DNA from 2 places in the Mesorhizobium sp. UC74_2 genome. Region 1 is predicted to be linked to the other one. Evidence: riboswitches for the same ligand, from Rfam matches in the RefSeq annotation. Region 1 holds a riboswitch; the other holds the start of a gene.
The links. Region 1 has a riboswitch for cobalamin ahead of ACFJIU_RS23200 (TonB-dependent receptor domain-containing protein). Riboswitches for the same ligand answer to the same signal wherever they lie in the genome.

Region 1 (10,747 bases):
CGGCGTCGAAATCGCTGCTCATCACCACATCGGCCCCCATGGCCTGAAGCGTGCCGGCGGGCATCATGGTGTCGGCCCTGTCGCCGATGAACTGGCGGATGAACTGTACATAGTCCGGATCGACGGAACTCGGGGCGAGCTGGAAATCGGCGACCACGCCCAACTGCTTGAAGCGAGGCAGATCGGCCTTGTCGACCAGATAGAGATGCGTCAGGCGGTGCGGCCCGGGCGCAGCATCGGCTTGCGCGATCGCGTCGAGAGCAAGCCGTGCACCACGATCCCCGGTCACATGATAGTGCAGTTGAAATCCCTTTTCGGACAGAACCTTTGAATAGCGGTTCAACGTGTCGATGTCGAAATAGAGAAAGCCGCGATCGAAACCGTGGTCGATGCCTGCTCCCGGCCGATAAGGTTCCAGAACCGCGCCGGTGCGCTGTTCTAAAATGCCGTCGACATAGATTTTGACCTGATTGAAGCGCAACAAGCTGTCCGGGTCATTTGAGAACTGCTTTGTCAGCGCTGCGACCTGCTCATCGAAAGGCATGTCCGGGTAGACGTAGAGCGCGTTGGAGGCCCTGACTGTCAGCGTGTTGTTGGCCAGTGCCTTCTGCCAGACCTTGACATGCCCCTGTGGCCAGAAACCTCCCGCATCACTCACGGTGGTGATGCCGTTCTTGGCCATGGTCTTCAGCGTCGGCAGCATGCTCTCATAGGCAAACTCGACATTCTCCGGTGTATCCGGGAACGCCAGGTTGCGCAGTTTCTGCTGTGCATTCTCCAATACCACACCGTTCGGCTTGCCTGTTTTCCTGTTGCGCAGGATGATGCCGCCGGGCGGATTGCCGTCGATCGCATCATAGCCGGCAGCACGCATGGCGGCCGAATTGGCCCATGCGCCATGGCCAATATCATCAAGAATCAAGACAGGGCGATCGGGTGAGATCTCATCGAGCAGCGCGATCGGATTGTCGCTCTGATCGAGCAGATTGGTCATGCTGACGCCAGAGCCGAGCACCCAGTCGGTCTTGCTGCTTTTCACACAGGCCTCGACCGTTGCAAGTGTGTCGTCGAGCTCGTCGAAGGGACCGAACTCGCACAGGATCTCGTTGACGCCGGCTTCGACGAGATGGACATGCGCATCCTGGAAGCCCGGCAGCACCATCTTGCCACCGAGATCGATGACCTCCGCTTCCTCGCCGGCGACTGCCACAACATCCTGCACCGCGCCAACGGCAATGATCATGCCGTTATCATCAATGGCCATGGCCTCGGCGGTCGGTGCCTTGGGATTGACGGTGTGAATGCTGGCGTTCGTCAGCACCTTGGTTTTGGCAAAGGCAGGCGGACTTAGCGCCATGCCTGCGGCCAGAAACAGTCCGGGAAGGTGCAATCGGCAATCGAAAATGCCAACCATCAATGGCCCTCCGAAACATGAGGCGATCTAAGCTGCTTTGCAGGAGGTACACAAGCAGCGATCTCTTCGCGCATGATTCTCTGGTTCGGTCCGGTGGTTTTAAACTCCCGCCTGCGCAGCAGATTCCGCGTCGACCGGGTGCGCCGAGTTGAACGACAGACGCACAGTCAGCCCTCCCCCTTCCGTCTCTCCGAGTGCAACCGTACCGCCATGCGCGTTCATGATCTGGTCGACGATGGCAAGTCCCAATCCCGTGCCTTCGCCTTCACGATCCCTGCCGCGCACGAACGGCTGCAGGACGTCGCGACGCTCATCCGACGGAATGCCCGGACCGTAGTCGACGACGCGGATTTCGGCCGGTGAGAGCGCCTCCACGACTATCAATTTCGTGCCGACGGCGTGCCGGACTGCATTGAGAAGCAGGTTTTCCAGTGCAACCCGGATCGCAGCCTCTGATCCGGAGAGCGAGACCGGGCGTGCCGGCGATCTCAGCTCGATGTCGATGCCGTGCTTGAGGGCCATCGGCACCTGATCGGAGACAACGGCCCTGGCGACGGCGGCAAGATCCATGTCGGCAAAGGTCAACGACTGGCCGGACAGACGCGCAAGCTGAAGCAGCGTGGTTACGATGGAACCGAGGCGTTTGGTGTCGCGGATCAATCCGTCGCGCAATTCGCCATCCGGCAATCGCTCCAGCTTCAGGCGCATCTTGGTCAAAGGAGTGCGCAATTCGTGCGCAGCATTGGCAAGGAAGTTGCGCTGAGCAGCAAAGGCGGCGTCGATCCGCATCAAGGCCGTATTGAAGGCTGCTACCATGGGCTTCAGTTCGCTCGGTGTGTCGGCGTCCGATATGCGTCTGCCATTGGGCAGCCCATCGATCCGCTCGGCGGATCGCACGACACGTTGTACCGGCCTTGCGATCGTGCCCCGGACGATGATGACGGCGATCGATGTGGTGGCAACAGGATGGCACCAAACAGTGGTAGCAGCCCCTGCGATCGCACCGGGACAAGGGCGACCAGAACGGTCTCCCAGTTCGAGAGCACGATCCCGCCAACGGAAACAATTTTCGGGCCGTCGCCTCGGCTGACCGACCTGATGCCCAGCATGTCGTGATTGTCTTGCCGGTAGCGGAACTCCGAATATTGAATTTCGCGCGGGGTCTGGTCGAACACCCGCTTGACCTCCGCGGGTTGTTGCCCATGTGAAATCACCTGCCGGCCATCGTCGATGACATACCAATAGGCCGGCTGGGCTTCGGCAAATTCGATGATGTTCGTGGCAAGCTTCTGCCTGTCGAGCGTGAGGTGGCCATCGGCATCATAGGCGATGGCGGCACCCAGCGTACGGGACAGTTCGCTGGTGTTGATCTGCAGGCGGTCTTCCGCGCTGATGCTGACGATGATCGCAAGTGTCAGAACCGTGCCGAGCAGCATCACGATCGCCATGCCGACGACCAGCAGCGCAGCGACAGGAAAGGCGATCGAGCGGTTCAAACTGTCACTCCAGAACCAGCATGTAGCCGATGCCGCGCACGCTCCTGATGACGGCCTCGCAGTCGGCATCGCGCAAGCGCCTGCGCAGGCGCGATATGTGTGAATCCAGCGCGTTCGATTCGATGTCCTCACCGATGTTATAGACGGAGGACTCCAGCGTTTCCCGCTGCACGACACGGCCGGCGCGACGCATCAGCGTTTCCAGTATCGCAAGTTCACGCCGCGGAATGTCGAGCACTTTCTGCCCGACGCTCGCCATCCGGTGGTTGAGATCGAAGGCCAGATTGCCGAATTGGGTCGAACCCAGCACGTCCAGGCTGTAGCGGCGCAGGACCGCACGTGCACGGGCGACAAGTTCCGTTGGTTCGAACGGCTTGCCGACATATTCGTCGGCGCCTTTGTCCAGGGCCGAGGCGATATCGTACGGATCATCCAGCGCGGTCAGGACCAGGGTCGCTGGCCGCGGTTGCAGCCGTCTCAGCACCGGAAGCAGCGAGAGTCCATCACCGTCAGGAAGCCTGCGGTCGATGACCACAAGATCAAATTTATGAGCCATAAGCGCGGCTTCGGCCTCGGCAATGGATCCAAAGGTGTCGGATATGCCGATCGCGCCCTCCATGATGGCTTTGAGGGAAGAGGCGAGTTCGCGATCATCTTCAACGATCAGAATATGCATGAAAGCTCACTTCCATCGAAACCCGGCACTCCAGGAGTGGACGCGGTCAGCCCTCATATCGTTCGCCATCTCGCGAGCGATAGTCCCTGCGATCCCTTTCAATGTCGAACCTTTGCAGGCATCGCGAAAAATCGGGGGTGTCGTCATCGAACCCATATGACAGGCATCGTTCCCGATCGCGTGTATTCTGGCACGCCGACAGCAATACACCGATGCATACGACATAGAACAAACGCATTTGCCGACCTCGAACTGTTTCACAGGCGGCCTGTTTCCGGGCGTCACATTGCAGCAATGTTACGAGCCGCCACGCTGCCAGCGATGCGAATGCATCCCCCGGTTTCATTTCCTTCCAGGCATTCGAGGTTCCGCGTCCCGGCATCTTAGTGGACAGCAGCTAGCCCGGATCTTGACGGACGGTTAGCCATCCCTTGCGGCAAATCGCCGATACAGCTCGCGGTGGCATTGATGTTCTCCGCGCCTTTCCTAAAATATCAGGTCTGCAGCGTGAGTCCCTACCGTCATGTCCGAGCAGGAAGCAAACCATCACGATCGCGAGCATCGGCAACGTGTGCTCAAAGGGGCTACCATCATCACCAGCATCCACAATTCGGAAATCCCTTGCGTGGTGCGCAACCAGCATACGAATGGCGCGGAACTCAAGGTGGCCGCCGATGCCATCATTCCTGAACGTTTCAGCCTCTATGTCCCTGTTGACGGTGTCGCCTATGAATCGCTGGTGCGCTGGCGCCGCAACGACCGCGTCGGCGTGCAATTCACCGGTACTGGCCCGAAACCGCGGTTCCACTACGGCTGACCCTCCAACCTTCGCTCGGACCGCTCACCGCTGCTCCACATCCTAGCCGGTTGACGCTCGGCATTGCCGCGGCTAGCTTCGGGTTGGAGCTGGTTCCGCCGCGAGGCGGATGAAAAGGGAACACGGTGCGGCCGAACCATCGGTCAAAGCCGCGACTGCCCCCGCAACTGTAACCGTTGAGCCTTCTTCCATGATGCCACTGGCCGCCTCGCGCGACCGGGAAGGCGGAAATGGGCGATGACACGGAAGTCAGGAGACCTGCCTGTTCCAGTCACCCATGCTTGATCACGAGGGGTGATCAGGCGCGGTCGTCCGTGGCGGTGACACGTGAAGTGTTGCCGCATGCGAGAACGGCCAGGAAGTGCGACTGAACGCAAATCTGTCCTAGCCAATCCGTCTGCGGTTCGAAATGAACCTCACGGCGCTCGACCGCGCCGTCAATCCTTTTGGGGGCGGATTTGAAGAAGACATTCTTGCTTGCCAGCACAGCATTGTTGGCTTTCGCAAGCCATGCCGGCGCTCAGAACAACAACATTCCCGGCAATGCCACGATGCTGGAACGCATTGTCATCACCACGCCGCTCCGACGCGAGACGACGCTGGAGCGTTCGACCTCGTCGGTAACGGTGGTCGACCGTGAGAGCATCGAGCACTCGGCTGCTCCCGACCTGCCTTCCCTGCTTAAATCCTACACCGGCGTTTCCATCGTCTCTTATGGCGGCCAGGGTGCTGCATCCAACCTCTATCTGCGTGGCATGTCGGCCAGCCAGACGCTGGTGCTGATCAACGGCGTGAGGGCAAGTTCGGCCACTACCGGCACCGCCTCGCTCGGCAATATTCCGCTCGAGTCAATCGAGCGCATTGAGGTCGCCAAGGGCGCGCATTCGGCGCAATACGGCTCCGACGCCATGGGTGGCGTCGTCAACATCATCACCAGGCAAGGCGGCCCTTGCGCAGACGGCCGCAACAGCTGTGGCTCGGTAACAGCTGGTGTGAGCTATCCGTGGGGAGGCACGTTGTCCGGCAATGTACGCGGCCAGAGCAGAAGCGGCTTCGACTATTCCCTCGGCGGCAGCCTGACCGGCACGCGAGGCTACGACTTCACGCTGCCGACCGCCTACGGCCATGAACCGGACGATGACGGTTTCCTGCTCGGCTCGATCAATGCCTCGCTGTCGAAGCAGTTCGACTGGGGCCGGATCTACGGCGACGCTCTGCTTGCCCGCAGCCGCGGCCAGTACGACGACTCGTATCCTGGCGCGAACGAAGTCGACACGACAAGTTTTGCCGGCAAGCTCGGTACCGAAATCAGACATTCCGAAGATTGGTCCTCGACCATCGAGCTGTCGAGTTCGGTCGATCGCTCCCGCAACTTCCGCGATGGCGTCGCAGGCGACAGCCGTTTTAACTCCAGCCGTCACGGTCTCTTTGCCTCCACCACCGGGAATTTCGACACCGGTGCCGTTGCGCATGTGCTGACCGGCGGTGCCGAAATCTATCGCGAACAGGTCAATTCGACCGTCGATTTCGATGTGAAGGCGCGAACGCTCGCTGCAGTGTTCAGCCAGTACTCGCTGTCCTATGAGGCGCTCACCATAGACAGCGGCATCCGCTATGACCACAATGGCCAGTTCGGCGGCGCCACCACATACAATGTCGGCGCGAGCTATGAGATCCTGCCAGACCTGAGACTGCGATCATCCTATGCCACCGGCTTCCGGGCGCCGAGCTTCAACGAACTCTATTATCCGAACTACTCCAATCCGAACCTCAAGCCGGAAAAGTCCAAATCCTATGAGATCGGGCTGAACTGGCAGGCGAGCGCCGACACCAATCTGGATGTTGCGTTCTATCAAACCTGGCTGACCGACGCGATCGCCTCCAACCCGCCGACCTACCTGCCCTTCAATGTCGCCAAGGCACGTATCACGGGTTTCGAAGCGGCACTTGCGCACCGGTTCAGCACCGAATGGAGTGGAAAGGTGAGCCTCGATGTCCGTCAGCCGCTGAACCAGGACAACGGCAAATACATCCCCTACCGCGACCGGCTCAAAGCAATGGCCGAGGTTACGTATAGCCCGATCGAGCAGTTGGACCTGACGACGCGCCTGCTCTACGGGGCGGCGCGCTACGCCAATGCCGCCAACACGACGAAGCTGCCGGACTATGTCACGGTGGACTTCACCGCGCTCTACGCATTGGATGCCTCATCGCAGGTGAAATTCGCGGTCGAGAACCTGTTCGACGCCGATTATTCGACGGTGACGGACTACCGCGCCCCCGGCCGCACTTTCAATCTGAGCCTCACCCGGACATTCTGAACCGCGGAGATGACGATGCAGGCAAGGGTACAGATCGCGACGACTACCGGCAGGGCTTCCTGCCGCTATGGACGAACTCTGCCCTTGAGCCTGATGGCAGGTAACCTGTTTCTAGCGGGCGCCTGCGCCGCCCTAGCCGCTGAAGCGCCGAAGCGTGTCGTTTCCATGAATGTCTGCACCGACCAGATGGCAATGCTGGTGGCGGATGACGGGCAGCTTCACTCTGTCTCCTACCTGGCCGGCGATCCGGCAACGTCGGTGCTGGCCGTGGAAGCACGACGCTTCGTGATCAATCACGGGCAGGCGGAAGAGGTTTTCCTGATGCAACCGGACCTCGTCCTTGCCGGGAGCTATACGACGCGTGCGACCGTCGGCCTGCTCAGGCAACTCGGCATTCGCGTTGAGGAGTTCCCGCCGGAAACCTCCTTCGACGACGTGCGAGCAAGCCTTCGGCGCATGGGCGATATCCTCGGCAGGCAAAGTCGGGCCGAGGCACTGGTGGCCGAACTCGACGGCAAGCTCGCCCGGGCGAGAGCACATCCCCACCGTGACCTCACCATCGCGACCTATTTTGCCAACTCCTACACATCGGGTGCCGGCACGCTGGTCGATGCGGTGGTCACCGCATCGGGCCTGACGAACCTGGCGACGAAGCTTGGCCTGTCCGGCACCCAGCAATTGCCACTGGAACTCCTGGTCCTGGCAAAGCCGGACATGCTGGTCGACTCGGAAGCACGCTATGCGACACCAGCCCTGGCACAGCAGACCTTCGTCCATCCTGCTTACAGGGCACTCAGCGAAGAGACCGCGCGCGTTTCAGTGCCGACTAGATATACCATCTGTGGCGCACCCTTCACGGCTACTGCCGTGGAGATGCTCACCGAGGCTGCCGCCAGTCGTTCAGAAAGCGGTCATGCAGGAGGGGCGCAGCCATGACAGACGTTGCGCGATACCGCACCCTGCTTTTTGTGCTCGGCCTGCTGGTTGCGGTGCTTTTCCTGCTGTCTCTCACCGTCGGCCCGGCAGCCATTGCTTTCAGCGACAGCATCAAGGCGCTGTTTTCCGGCAAGGGCGATGCGATCGCGCTGATCATGCGCGAGATCCGGCTACCACGCGCGCTGCTCGGCCTGATGATCGGTGCAACGCTCGGATTATCCGGCGCCGCACTGCAGGGCTATCTGCGCAATCCGCTGGCAGAGCCCGGGCTGATCGGCGTCAGCGCCTCAGCTTCGCTGGGCGCGGTGCTTGCCATCTACAGCGGCCTGACCATCATCTTCCCGCTGGCCCTGCCGCTCTCCGCCCTCTTGGCGGCAATGCTTGCGGTGGTCGTCGTGCAGGCGCTTGCCGGCCGGCGTTCCAACACACTCACCATCATCCTGGCAGGCGTCGCGGTCTCCAGCCTCGCGGGCGCCATGACGTCGCTGGCGCTCAACCTATCGCCCAATCCGTTCGCGGCACTTGAGATCATGTTCTGGATGCTTGGCTCCCTCACAGATCGCTCGATGATGCATGTCTGGCTGGCCGCACCCTTCATGCTGGCTGGCTGGGTGCTTTTGCTGATGCTTGGCCGCGCGCTCGATGCGCTGACGCTGGGCGCCGATACCGCGGCCTCGATGGGCGTCGACATGCGCCGCGTGCAACACCTGGCGGTGCTGGGTACGGCCGCCTCGGTGGGTGCTGCAACCGCCGTCGCCGGTGCCATCGGTTTTGTCGGGCTGGTGGTGCCGCATCTGCTGCGGCCACTGGTCGGCGCACGGCCGTCACGGCTTTTGCCTGCCTCCGCACTCGGTGGCGCGGCGGTGGTCCTTGCCGCCGACATCCTGGTGCGCCTCATAGCACCGGGCCGCGACCTGAAACTCGGCGTGCTGACGGCCATCGTCGGCGCCCCTTTCTTCCTGTGGCTTGTCTATCGCGAACGGCGGAGGCTGGCATCAGCCTGCTTGCCGTTTCCGGCCTGTCGGCCACACTCGGGCGGCAGCGCGTGCTGAGCGATGTTTCCTTCGCTGTCGGTCCCGGCGAATTCGTCGGGCTGATCGGGCCGAATGGTGCGGGAAAATCGACCCTGTTGAAGGCAGTACTCGGCCTTGTCGCCTCTCGGGGCAGCATCTCGATCGCCGGGCTCGAGGCCGCCACGCTCGGAGCGCGCGAGCGCGCGGCGAGCATTGCTTATGTCGCGCAGGAGCACGAGATCGCCTGGGCGATCCCGGTCGCAGCCGTCGTCGCGCTCGGACGTACACCATATCGGCCGGCATTCGCCGCCCTCTCATCGACCGATCACGTGGCCATCGAGCGCGCGATGCGGCAGATGGAAGTCGACAGCTTCCGGGACCGCGCCGCCACCGACCTTTCGGGCGGCGAAAAGGCGCGTGTGCTGATTGCCCGCGCGCTCGCCCAGGAAACGCCTCTGCTGCTCGCCGACGAGCCGACCGCGGGCCTCGATCCTTCGCATCAGATCACCTTGATGCGGCTGTTCGCCGACCAGGCGAAACAGGGTCGCAGCGTCGTCGCCTCCATGCACGACCTTGGCCTTGCAGCACGCTGGTGCAACCGGCTTATCCTGCTCGACCGGGGCCAGATCATCGCGGACGGCTCACCGGAAACGGTACTGACTCCTGAAAGCCTTGCCAGTGTCTATGGCGTCGAAGCCTATTTCGGTACGGCGGCAGGTCGTACCGTCATCCAGCCGCTCGATCTGGTTCAGCCTCCCCCTCAAACCGGAAAAAGACCATGACCGATCTTGAACCGCTGCTGCAGAGGCATCTTGGCGACTGGCGATCTGGCTGGAGCATGGGGTCGTTCGGCGCCATTGCCGAATTCCACCAGGATGCAGACGAGCAGCCGGTGATCGATGAGCCGCTGGATCTGACCCGCGCAACCCGGCGCGGTGCCATTCGGCTGGAGCGCCGACGTCTAGCCGAGGCAACCGCAGTTGCTTATGAGACGCTGAGCCCGAAGCGACATCGCTGGAGCCATGCCGTAGCGCTTTGCCTGCCGGAGGCGCGTGCGCGGCGCAACGGGCACAAGGTGCTGACCGAGATCGGCCCGGACGACGATGCCATTCGCGGCATCGACCGTACCGGCATCCTGTTCGACATGGGTCTCGGCCTGCCGCAATGCGATTTCTGCGTCCGCACCAGTGATCCGAAGCTGCTCGGTGAATTGCGCGCCAATCTCGGGCGATCGCTGTTCGAAGCCGGCAACGGCGCGACCACCGCCATCATGGCTGCGCATCCGCATCGCGTGGCGCTGACCGCGCTCGGGCGTGTCGAGGTCTATCAGAAGATCGGCGGCCCGGACACCGGCGGCGTTTCGCCAGCGGGACCGCATACACATCTCCTACCCAAGCTGCTGGCCAGCGGCCGCACCCATTCGGCCAACACGCCGATACCACAGGGATTGCTGCCCCTCGCCTTCCTGCATCCAGGCAATCCGGTCATCGGTCCGATGGGCGAGGATCAACCCTTCGACCTGGACCTGTACGCGGCATTCCAGAACCTGCTGACTCACTACGGAACCGCGGAGGCGCGCATGGCGAAACAGGCGATCAGCACAGCGATCGGCGGCAGCGTGCCGCCGCAAGACTGGACGCCTCCAGTCAGCCGCGCCGCCAAGGCAGCAGCGCGCATCGCGCTGCGCCAGGAAGCGAGGCTAGCTGCCTACCATGCCGATACCAGACGTGCCGACATCGTCACCGACTGGCAGGTGGCATTTGACCAGCTCGACCCGGAGGCTGCGGAGAGCATCGAAGACGAAGCGCCGGGGCACTGAAGCGGGCACGCCAGCAGAAACCTCGGATCATAAGCCGGCTACTTGGTAGCCTGCAGCTTGTCGACCGCTGCCGTAAAGCCCTTCAGTGAGACGGGGATGGTCACCGGCTTGCGCGTCACGGATTCCATGCCGATGCTCAGTGTTGTCCCCGACTTCAATCCCGTCAGCAGTTCCGGCGTGAGAGGCACGGCGGCATAGGCGCCGTTCTGGTCACTGGTCTGAATGGCAACAGGCGCCTTGTTGCCGGAATCAATC
Region 2 (10,747 bases), 2.9 Mb from region 1:
CCGGACAGCCGAACGCGATGGGTGGCCGCGAGGTGGGAGGGCTCGCCAACCAGCTCGCCGCCCACATGAATTTCGACAGTGGGGAAGATGTCGAGCGTGTCGCACGCTTCTGGAACGCGCCGGAGATCGCAACCAAAGCCGGGTTGAAAGCGGTCGATATGTTTCGCGCCGTCGGCGATGGCCGGATCAGGGCGCTCTGGATCATGGGTACCAATCCCGCCGTGTCGATGCCGGATGCCGGCCGCGTGCGCACGGCGCTGAAGGCCTGCGACTTCGTCGTCGTCTCCGACGTGGCGCGCACCGACACCACCCGTTTCGCCGAGGTGCTCCTGCCCGCCGCCGCCTGGGGTGAGAAGGACGGCATGGTCACCAATTCCGAGCGCCGGCTTTCGCGGCAGCGGCCATTCCTGGCCATGCCGGGCGAGGTCCGGCCCGACTGGCGCATCATCTGTGACGTTGCTGCCCGCATGGGCTTCAGCGCGGCTTTCGATTTTGCCGGTCCAGCCGCGATCTTCCGCGAGCATGCCGCACTGTCCGCTTTCGAGAACAAGGGTGAGCGGCTGTTCGACCTCGGCACGCTGGCCGGCATGCCGGACGCGGACTATGAGACATTCGAGCCCCGGCTCTGGCCGGCGCGTGATGAACGTAGGGCAGGCCGCCTGCTGGGCGACGGCAGGTTTCCGACCGCTGACGGCCGTGCGCGTTTCATCGCCGTGCGGCAGGAGGGTGTGGCGCTGGCAGTCAGCGCCGGGCATCCGCTGACGCTCAACACCGGACGGCTGCGCGATCAGTGGCACACCATGACGCGGACCGGTGCCGTGCCACGATTGATGGCGAACACGCCGGAACCGATGCTCGACCTCAATCCGCTCGATGCTGCAGCCGGCGGGCTGGCCGACGGCGATCTCGCGCATCTGTCGACACGCTATGGCTCCGCCCGCGCCAGGGTCCGCATCACCGACGCGCAGCAGCCCGGCCAGGCGTTCCTGCCCATGCACTGGAGTGGTCATTTCGCCGCCAATGCCGGGGCAGGGGCACTGGCGACGCCGATCACCGATCCGTATTCCGGCCAGCCGGAGCTGAAGAGCGTACCGTTGCGCATCACGCGCGAGGAGATCGCCTGGGCGGGCGTTCTGATCACACGCCGCAATCTGCGGCCCACCGGCTTCGTTCACTGGAGCCGGTCGGCCGTTGCCGGCGGCTGGGTCTACGAACTCTGCGGCACCGAGACGCCGGACCAGGGCATCCTGCTGGCACGCGGCCTGCTCGCCACGCCAGGCCATCTCGTCGAATATCGCGATCGCAAGGGCCTGACCTATCGAGCCGCGGCGGTGGACGAAACCGGCGCGCTGGCCGAGGCGCTGATGGTTGCTTCGAAGGGACAACTGCCGGCACGCGACTGGCTGGTATCGCTGCTTGGCAGCCGGGAGCAGCTCACCCCGGCTGACCGCCAGGCCCTGCTGTCGGGTCGCTCGCCGGCAGCCACGCCGGCAGCCGGCCGCATCGTCTGCTCCTGCTTCAATGTCGGCGTCAACCAGCTGGCCGACGCCGTTTCCGCCGGCTGCCGCAGCCTGGAGGCCATCGGCAGGGAACTCGGCGCCGGCACCAATTGCGGCTCCTGCCGCTCCGAGATCAGGACCATCATAGGGGCAGGCCAAGTCGAGGCCGCCGAATGATCACAGGGGCGCCCGGCGGCCGTGAGCGCCGGCTGACTACTTCCACATCGACCGCATCTTGCCCTTAAGGTCAACGCTGGTGCTCGGCCGCGCCGACTGCTCGTTGCGCAGCGCCTGGCTTGTCCAGGACGTGAGCTGGAAATGCTGCAGGATGTGGGACGGGATGAAGCGCGTCTTCGATGCATAGACATGCCTGTCGCCGCGCGCGACCTGGCTGGAGGGGTAGAAACGCTGGGGCACGATCAGGTGCAGGGAATCCTTCGCCCGCGTCATCGCGACGTATAGCAGGCGGCGTTCCTCTTCCAGTTCCTTGCGTTCGCCGGCGCTGAGATCGATCGGGATGCAGCCGTCGACGGCGTTGAGCAGGAACACCTTGGTCCATTCCTGGCCCTTGGCCGAATGGATCGTCGACAGGATCAGATAATCCTCGTCGAGAAGCGGCGGGCCGGCTTCGTCGCTGGTTGCGCTGGGCGGGTCGAGCGTCAGGTCGGTCAGGAAGCGGTCGCGCGACGGATAGCCGGACGCAATCTGCTCGAGCTGCAGGAGGTCCGCCCGCCGCACAGTCGCGTCCTCGTGCTTGCGCTCGAGATGCGGCTCGTACCACAGCCTTGCCCGCTCCATCTCCGACGGCCAGCCCGGGCCGCGACGCAGGTCGCAGAACAGATCGACGAACAGCGGCCAGTCCCTGGCGGCGCGCGCCGGCGGCGCGAAACGCGCCAGGCCGATCTCGAGGTCGAGCGACTGCTCCATGCTGTCGATGGCTTGCGTCGCAGCCGACGGCCCGATGCCCGGCAGAAGCTGCATGACACGGAAGCCGGCAATGCGGTCGCGCGGGTTCTGCACGAAGCGCAGCACGGCCAGCACGTCCTTGACATGGGCCGCGTCGAGGAATTTCAGCCCGCCGAATTTCACGAAGGGGATGTTGCGGCGGGTCAGCTCGACCTCGAGCGGGCCCGAATGGTGGGATGCGCGAAACAGCACCGCCTGCTGCTTGAGCTGGGTTCCGGTCTCGCGTTCCTTCAGCACCTCGTCGCAGATGTAGCTCGCCTGTTCGGCTTCGTCGCGCACGGTGACGATGGCCGGCTTTTCGTGCGAGGCGCGGTCGGTCCACAGGTTCTTGGTGAAGCGTTCGGTCGCCTCGCCGATGACCGCATTCGCCGCATTCAGGATCGCGTCGGTTGAACGATAGTTGCGATCGAGCGTGACCACATCGGCGGGCGCCGGAAACAAGGTCGGGAAATCGAGGATGTTGCGGACTTCCGCGGCACGGAACGAATAGATCGACTGGGCATCGTCGCCCACCACCGTCAGGCCGGCCCCGTCCGGCTTGATTGCCGTCAGGATCGAGGCCTGCAGCCGGTTGGTGTCCTGATATTCGTCGACGAGGATGTGGTCGAAGCGCGACGACAGATGCGCGGCGATGTCCGGTTCCGCCGCCATCTGCGCCCAGTAGAGCAGCAGATCGTCGTAATCGAGGATATTCTGCCGCTGCTTGGCCTCGACATAGGCGCCGAACAGCCGTTTCAGCTCCTCGCTCCAGCCGACGCACCAGGGGAAACAGTCGGCGACGACCTTTTCCAGCACGTCCTGCGCATTGACCACGCGCGAGTAGATCGCAAGGCACGTCGCCTTGGTCGGAAAGCGGTTCTCGGTCTCCGAGAAGCCGAGATCGTGCCGGACCAGGTTCATCAGGTCTGCGGAATCCTCGCGGTCGTGGATGGTGAAGCTCGGCTCGAGCCCGATCTCCAGCGCATAGTCGCGCAACAATCGCGCGCCGATCGAATGGAACGTGCCGGCCCAGGTCAAGCCTTCCGTCAGGCTGGCGGCGCGATCCTTCATCACCTCGGCGGCGATGCGCTCGACACGCCTCGTCATCTCGGTCGCGGCGCGACGCGAGAAGGTCATCAGGAGGATGCGACGCGGATCGGCGCCGCGCAGGATGAGATGCGCCACCCGATGGGCGAGCGTATTCGTCTTGCCCGAGCCGGCGCCGGCTATGATCAGCAGCGGTCCGCAAACCGCGCCGTCGCCGTGCAGGACCGCTGCCCTTTGGCCGTCGTTCAGCTTGGACAGATAGGCTGGATCCTCGATCGAATCACGGATGGCGATGTTCATGCGGTCATGAAGCATCGTTTCCGTTTCGTTCGCAATGGCTGCGGGCCGCCTTGCGACATGGGTTACGCCGAGCCTGCTCGGCAAGCTTTCCCACGCATCTCCAGAGCGAAGAAACGGTGGCCGATTTGGGAACTGACACTCGGGAACGCTGGTATAGGGTTAGCCAACGTATCAGGCTAGCCGTTGAGATAGCGACGCATGCAGTAGAGCAGCGTTGCCTGTTCCTCGTTCTCGCGGACGTCTACCACGCGCCCGAAGAGGACACGGTGGGTTGCCTCATCGACGGCATTGCTGAGTTCGCATTCGAAGCTGACCGAGGCGTCTGTCAGGACGGGAACACCCGTAAGACCTTCGGTCCATTCGCCAAGCGCAAATCGGTTCACCACCGGTGTCTTTCCGCCGAAGGCGTCGGAAAGGTCCTCGTGGCCCGGCATCAACGTGTTGACGCAGAAATAGCGTGCGTTTTCGAAAGCATGAAAACATGAGCTCGCACGATTGATACAGACGAGCAGGGTCGGCGGGGTATCGCTGACGCTGCAGACAGCGGAGGCCGTAAAGCCGTAGCGCTTGCCGCCGGAATTGGTGCTGACGACATTGACCGAAGTGCCGAGGCGCGACATCCCGTTGCGAAACGTGGCTCTGTCCACAATGCCGAAGCGATGCTGCATCACATTCATTTTGATCTCTCGGGCGCGTTCGGAGCGGGCAAACCGAGGCGCTCGCGCAAGGCCGCCTGTCTCCCTGCGGCGGGAACGGCAAGGCATGTCCAGTCAGTCGACCGCATCGCGTGGCTGTCTGGACGTGCCCGGTCGTCAGGCCCGGGCTGTGAGTTCTTTTCGAACGATTTCCGCGCCTGCACTCAAGGCATTCAGCTTGCCTCTGGCTACTCGACGGGAGAGGGGGGCCATGCCGCAATTGGTGCAGGGGCACAGTTTGTCGGCATCGACAAACTGAAGTGCTCTTCGCAGAGTAGCGGCCACTTCCTCCGGCGTCTCAATGGTATCGCTTGCCACGTCGATGGCCCCGACCATCACTTTTTTACCGCGAACAAGTTCGATGAGATCCATTGGAACGTGAGAGTTGTGGCATTCCAGGGAGATCATGCCGATGCTGGATTTCTGCAGCTTGGGGAAAGATTCCTCATATTGCCGCCATTCCGGCCCGAGAGTCTTCTTCCAGTCTGTGTTGGCCTTGATGCCATACCCGTAGCAGATATGAACGGCAGTTTCGCACTTGAGCCCTTCGATTGCCTTTTCCAGGGTGGCAACACCCCAATCATTCACCTCGTCAAAGAAGACATTGAATGCGGGCTCATCGAACTGGATGATATCGACGCCGGCAGCTTCCAGTTCCCTGGCTTTCCTGATTGAGGATCTTGGCGAATTCCCAGGCCAGTTTTTCGCGGCTCTTATAGTGATTGTCAAAGAGCGTATCGATCATGGTCATCGGACCCGGCAGAGCCCATTTGATAGGCTGCCTGCTCTGCCGGCGCAGGAACTTGGCGTCTTCAACGAAAACCGGCTTTTGGCGCGACACAGCGCCGACGACGGTCGGGACGCTCGCATCATAGCGATCCCGAATTCTGACGGTCTCACGCTTTTCGAAATCAACCCCGTCCAGGTGCTCGATGAACGTCGTGACGAAATGCTGGCGTGTCTGCTCGCCGTCGCTGACGATATCGATGCCTGCCTGTCTTTGATCGTCGAGTGACAAACGCAAAGCGTCCTGCTTGCCTTCGACGAGCTCCTCATCCTGCAGTTTCCAGGGTGACCAGAGTTTCTCCGGCTGGGCCAGCCACGAGGGTTTTGGCAAGCTGCCGGCGGTTGACGTGGGCAACAGTGTTTTCATGATAGGCGGCCTTGTCTTTTGGTTGGTCAGCGAACGTGATTGACGGACCACTGCTCGAGGATGGACTTGTATGGTTTGATGAAGTGCTCCTCGGCGAACTTTCCCTGCTCGATCGCCAGCCGGCTACGCTCTTCCCGATCGTAGACGATGCGGGTCAATGAATAATCCTGGTGCGTCAGACTCGGCTGGTAGCACGCCCCCGCCGACGAATTGGCGTTGTAGATCTCGGGTCGATAGATCTTCTGAAAAGTCTCCATCGTACTGATGGTGCCGATCAGCTCAAGATTGGTGTAGTCTGCAAGCAGGTCGCCGATAAAATAGAAAGCCAGAGGCGCTACGCTATTCGATGGCATAAAATAGCGGACCTGCATTCCCATTTTCTGAAAGTATTGGTCCGTCGAGGACAATTCATCTTGCCGGTACTCAACGCCCAATACAGGATGCCGATTTTCGGTGCGGTGATATGTCTTGCTGCTTGAAGCACTCAGACATATGACCGGAGGCTTGGAAAAATGCTCCTTGTAGGCATCTGAGCTCAGGAAATTTCTGAACAGGTTTCCATGCAGATCTCCGAAATTGTCCGGCATGCTGAATTCCGGGCGGTTTTTGTTGTGCTCCGGCAGCAATACGCTGAAGTCGTAGTCTCGCACGTAGGAGGAGAAATTGTTCCCCACGATGCCTTGGATCCGCTCGTTCGTCTTTCGGTCAGCGATGTTTGTTTTCAATATTTCAATTATCGGGAAGGCATTGTTGTTGCCTTCGGCGCCTATAATCATCTCAACCGAAATGATGTCGAGTTCGACAGAATAACGATTGCCCTTGGGGTTATCCCAATGCGCCAGGGCGTTGAACCGATTGTCGATCATCCTCAGGGCATTGCGCAGGTTTTCCTGTCGGTTCTCCCCTCGGGCCAGATTGGCGAAATTGGTCGTGATACGCGTGTTGTCCGACGGGCTATATTCCTCGTCAAAACGAATACTCTTGAGGCGAAACGTAAAGTCGTCACTCATTGCGACCTGCCGGCGATCGACAAGGGACAGGCGGGGGTTGGCGACTTGAATTCTGGTTTGAGACACGACTTACCCCAATGAATTGGGGGCATGGGTCAGCGGACACATAGCAAGGCGGTCCGCTACGCGGCCTCCGCTACGGCACACCGGGACACCCCGCCCGTGGACGTTTTTTCGTCAAGGCAGGTCTCCTGGCTCGCGGGTCATCGCTTCCGTCCGTCTTCCCAGGGTTTCACCCCAGTGACATTCTGGACGTCAGCTCACCGCTTACAGTTGCGGGGGCAGCTTCGGCTTTCCCGAATATGACGGGGCACCGACTTCCCTCTTAGCCCCGGCGCGCTGCACGCAACGATCGGGGAACCTAGACGCCTTCACCCTCCTGCAATTGTCAGATGAAGTCAATAGCGCATAAAGAAATGTTTATATCTTTATCGCACGCGTCGGCGTCGGATATGGCGGCTCCGACGCTGTCCCGGTTCGGCCCTGCTTGTCGCGCACGCAGCATCACGTCACGCCGGCCGTTTTTTCAGCGGGATGATGTTCGGCGCTGCCCCAGCCTCGGCGGCGCCGTGGCCAACCGCTTCGCCGCGGGCAAGCGTCCTTCGCGCGTTTCCCTCGGCGAGGCCTGTGGCAACATCCTCGAAATAGCGCGCCGGGGTTGTTCCCAGCATGCGCTTGAACATGGAGATGAACGCGCTGACGCTGTCATAGCCGAGATCGCCGGCGATGTTGGTGACCGACTGGCCCTCCCCAAGACGCCGCAACGCCAGGCCGATGTGAAGCTGCTGTCGCCAGCGAAGGAACGACATGCCGGTTTCCCGTTGGAACAGCCGGCTCAACGTTCTGTTGCTGGCGCTGACGCGGGCGCCCCATTCGTCGATCGTGAAGCGCTGGTCCGGGTGCTCGATCATCGCCCTGGTCAGCCGCTGAAGCCTCCTGTCGGTCGGCATGGGCAGATGGATCGGTTCCAGCGTTGCGGTCGCCAGTTCGTCGAGCAGCACGGCGATGAGCCTGGCTTCGCGTTCGCGGCCCATCGCCGCCGGCGGCGTCGCGCAGTCGAGCCGCAGGATGAGCTCGCGCAGGAACGGCTGGACGAACAGGATGCCGCAATCCGGGTCGAGCGCAGCGGCCAGATTCGCATCGATGTAGAGGTTGAGGATCTTGATATGCCCGGCGACGCGACCGGCATGGGAAACACCGCTCGGTATCCACATGGCGCAATGCGGCGGGACGGTCCAGAGCCCGCCGGCAGCCTGCATCGTCAGCACGCCGCCGATGACACACATCAGCTGCGCCTTGTCATGATGGTGGGGCTCTGTCTCGCCGACGAAAGTCGTTTCGGTGATCAGGCTGAAAACGGGGCGTGGTACGTCATCCACTTGCCCGAAGCCTTGTATTTGCGGAAAATTCACCCGCTTCTCCTGATCCGGATCAACCAAACCGACAGCGTATCCCAAACCCGTGCGGCATGTCATCGAGGCCCTGGAGGAGCCTATGATCCGGCACGCGACTCGAGCAGCACAAGCATGCCTCTCGCCGCCGCTCGCCTCTCGTCGGTCTCGAAAAGAACGGAAAAGCCGAACGCCTTGCTCGCGGTCGCCGCAGCCAGCCGCACCGCCGCGCTGGTGGGTTTTTTCCCCTCGATCACGATCATGGCGCGGCAGTACTTCCTGAAACGATCCCGGGTCCGTTTGAAGAACAGGGCCTTTTCCCTGCGCTCTTCGGCCGTTTCCGTGTCATGGTCGTCCGGTGAGTGGTCGGTTATCAGGACGAACGGTGCCTGCCGGTTCAGAAGCGCTTCGAGCTCGGCGAGAATCGAAGCAGGCGACTGTCCTTCCTCCCGCGCGAAGACAAGCGGGAAGCGCGTATCGTCCAGGAACATTGATTTGTTTCCTTCCGCAGACCGGGTCGATCGGCAAGCCTTTCCGAGGGGCTACCTGGCGGCATCACCGATATCCCAAGCATGCCACGGCGGCGTTCAGGCTGCTCTCGCGCGTCTGCCAACAAATCCCGCGAACCCGCCATTGCGGTTTCGCGCGGACTTTCCCGTCAGATATGGCCCGTCAGATATGGATAGCCGCCGTCCGCAGCTCCGACGGGCTCTGGCCGTGGAACTTCTTGAAGGTCCTGGCAAAGTGCGAGGCGCTTTCAAATCCCGCTTCCAGGGCGATCTCAAGCATGGAGGCATCGGTGTTTGCGACAAGCGCCTTGGCATGGATCAGCCGCACGCGCTTGTAGGCATTGGCGGGCGACATTCCCGCCTTCTCCTTGAAAAGGCGCTCGAGCTGGCGGCGGCTCACCCCTACCTGCCGCGCCAGCTGCGTGATCGGGATACGGTCATTGATATGCTGCTCCATCGCCAGAAGCGTCGCCTTGATACGGACGTCTTCCGCCTCGTCGGCAAATGTGCGCCTCGCCTGCAGATGGAAGGGGGAGCGAGCGTGATCGATCTGGAGGACTTCCAGCGCGTTGCGTTCGGCATCCTCGCTGATGTGGCTGCGCACGATGAGCGCCGCCATGTCGGCGGCGCTGCTGCCCCCGGCGCAAGAACCACGGTTCTCATCGAGATGGAAGATCCTGTCCGAGCGGACGACATGGTCGGGAAACCGGTCCTGGAAGTCGCGCGCATGGAGCCAACTGACACAGCACTCGTGGTTCTTCATGAGTTCCGGCATCAGCCAGGATGAACGTGCCGGTGCACAGGCCGATGAGCGGTACGTTTGCTGCTGCAACGCGACGCAGATAACGCGTGGTCTCGGCGTCGACGGGCTCCTCCACATTGAGCAGTCCGCCGACCACCACGACATGGCTGAAATGAGCCGGGTCGACGAAACCGGACGTTGGAACGACCTGCACGCCGCAGCTCGATTTCACGGGGTTCTTCGAACTTGCCAGCACATGCCAGTCCGCACTGACGCGGCCCGACCGGTCGAGCTCGTCGCTTGCCAGCCGCAGCGTGTCGATGAACAGCGCGAAGGCCGACAGGGTGAAAGAGCGGCCGAGGATAAAACCCACGCGCAGCTTTGCCGGGGAATTCATGGATCTATCTCCTGGCTCGAACACAATCCGGCAGCCTCCCGTTCCCATCGGGAAGAGGCGCAGGCCATCGGTTCTCCCAAAGCCTGCGCCACGGCTGCGACATTTTTGGGTCGTCCCGATCAGGCAGCTTTCGAAATATCGCCATGCGGGTCAAGCACGTACTTGACCGCCGCGCCCTGGTCGAAGCTCTCGTAGCCTCGCGCGGCGTCCTCGAGCGAGATCACCCTGGCGTTGACGATATCGGCGATCGGCAGGCGATCATGCAGGATGGCCTGCATCAATTGCCGATTGTATTTGAGCACCGGCGTCTGCCCGGTGTGGAAGGATTGCGCCTTGGCCCAGCCGAGTCCAAGACGCAGCGAGAGGCTGCCGTGCTTGGCAGCCGCGTCGACAGCACCTGGGTCTTCCGTCACATAGAGCCCGGGAATGCCGATGGAGCCGGCAGCACGGGTGATGTCCATCATCTGGTTCAGCACGATCGCCGGCTGCTCGCCGCCGCTATGGCCGCGGGCCTCGAAACCGACCGCGTCGATCGCGCAGTCGACCTCGTTGGAGCCGGTGACTTCGGCGATCATGTCGCCCAGCCGGTCGCTCTTGGAAAGGTCGATGGCCTCGAAACCCACCTTGGCGGCATGGGCGAGCCGTTCCTTGTTGAAATCGCCGACCATGACGACGGCAGCACCGAGGATGCGGGCGGATGCGGCCGCGGCGAGGCCAACAGGTCCGGCACCGGCGACATAGACGATCGAGCCGACACCGGCGCCAGCGCGAACGGCGCCATGGAAGCCGGTCGGCAGGATATCGGACAGCATGGTCAGATCGCGGATCTTTTCCATCGCACGGTCGCGATCGGGGAATTTCAGCAGATTGAAATCGGCATAGGGCACCATGACGTAGCGGGCCTGCCCGCCGATCCAGCCACCCATGTCGACATAGCCGTAGGCGCCCCCGGCGCGAGCCGGGTTGACGGTCAGGCACACGCCCGTGTCCTGCCCCTTGCAGCAACGGCAGCGTCCGCAGGCCACGTTGAACGGCACCGAGACGATATCGCCGACCTCG

Region 2: linked by a shared signal. The riboswitch ahead of ACFJIU_RS06665 (DUF1852 domain-containing protein) and the one ahead of ACFJIU_RS23200 (TonB-dependent receptor domain-containing protein) in region 1 are both predicted to bind cobalamin.

What each region holds. Positions count from the first base shown of each region.
Region 1 is NZ_CP170562.1:4,759,096-4,769,842, forward strand. Features, by position in the region: gene ACFJIU_RS23175 (amidohydrolase) at 1-1,414, opposite strand, end outside; gene ACFJIU_RS23180 (sensor histidine kinase) at 1,514-2,230, opposite strand; gene ACFJIU_RS23185 (hypothetical protein) at 2,236-2,862, opposite strand; gene ACFJIU_RS23190 (response regulator) at 2,915-3,586, opposite strand; gene ACFJIU_RS23195 (PilZ domain-containing protein) at 4,110-4,403, shown strand; cobalamin riboswitch at 4,477-4,684, shown strand; gene ACFJIU_RS23200 (TonB-dependent receptor domain-containing protein) at 4,955-6,724, shown strand; gene ACFJIU_RS23205 (ABC transporter substrate-binding protein) at 6,740-7,660, shown strand; gene ACFJIU_RS23210 (FecCD family ABC transporter permease) at 7,657-8,712, shown strand; gene ACFJIU_RS23215 (ABC transporter ATP-binding protein) at 8,655-9,455, shown strand; gene ACFJIU_RS23220 (DUF6925 family protein) at 9,452-10,492, shown strand; gene ACFJIU_RS23225 (invasion associated locus B family protein) at 10,531-10,747, opposite strand, start outside.
Region 2 is NZ_CP170562.1:1,407,999-1,418,745, forward strand. Features, by position in the region: gene ACFJIU_RS06645 (molybdopterin-dependent oxidoreductase) at 1-1,676, shown strand, start outside; gene ACFJIU_RS06650 (ATP-dependent helicase) at 1,713-3,791, opposite strand; gene ACFJIU_RS06655 (flavin reductase) at 3,968-4,468, opposite strand; partial or broken gene ACFJIU_RS06660 (methionine synthase) at 4,604-5,639, opposite strand; gene ACFJIU_RS06665 (DUF1852 domain-containing protein) at 5,666-6,649, opposite strand; cobalamin riboswitch at 6,813-7,029, opposite strand; gene ACFJIU_RS06670 (AraC family transcriptional regulator) at 7,159-8,061, opposite strand; gene ACFJIU_RS06675 (hypothetical protein) at 8,142-8,531, opposite strand; partial or broken gene ACFJIU_RS06680 (GlxA family transcriptional regulator) at 8,713-9,688, opposite strand; gene fdhA (formaldehyde dehydrogenase, glutathione-independent) at 9,808-10,747, opposite strand, start outside.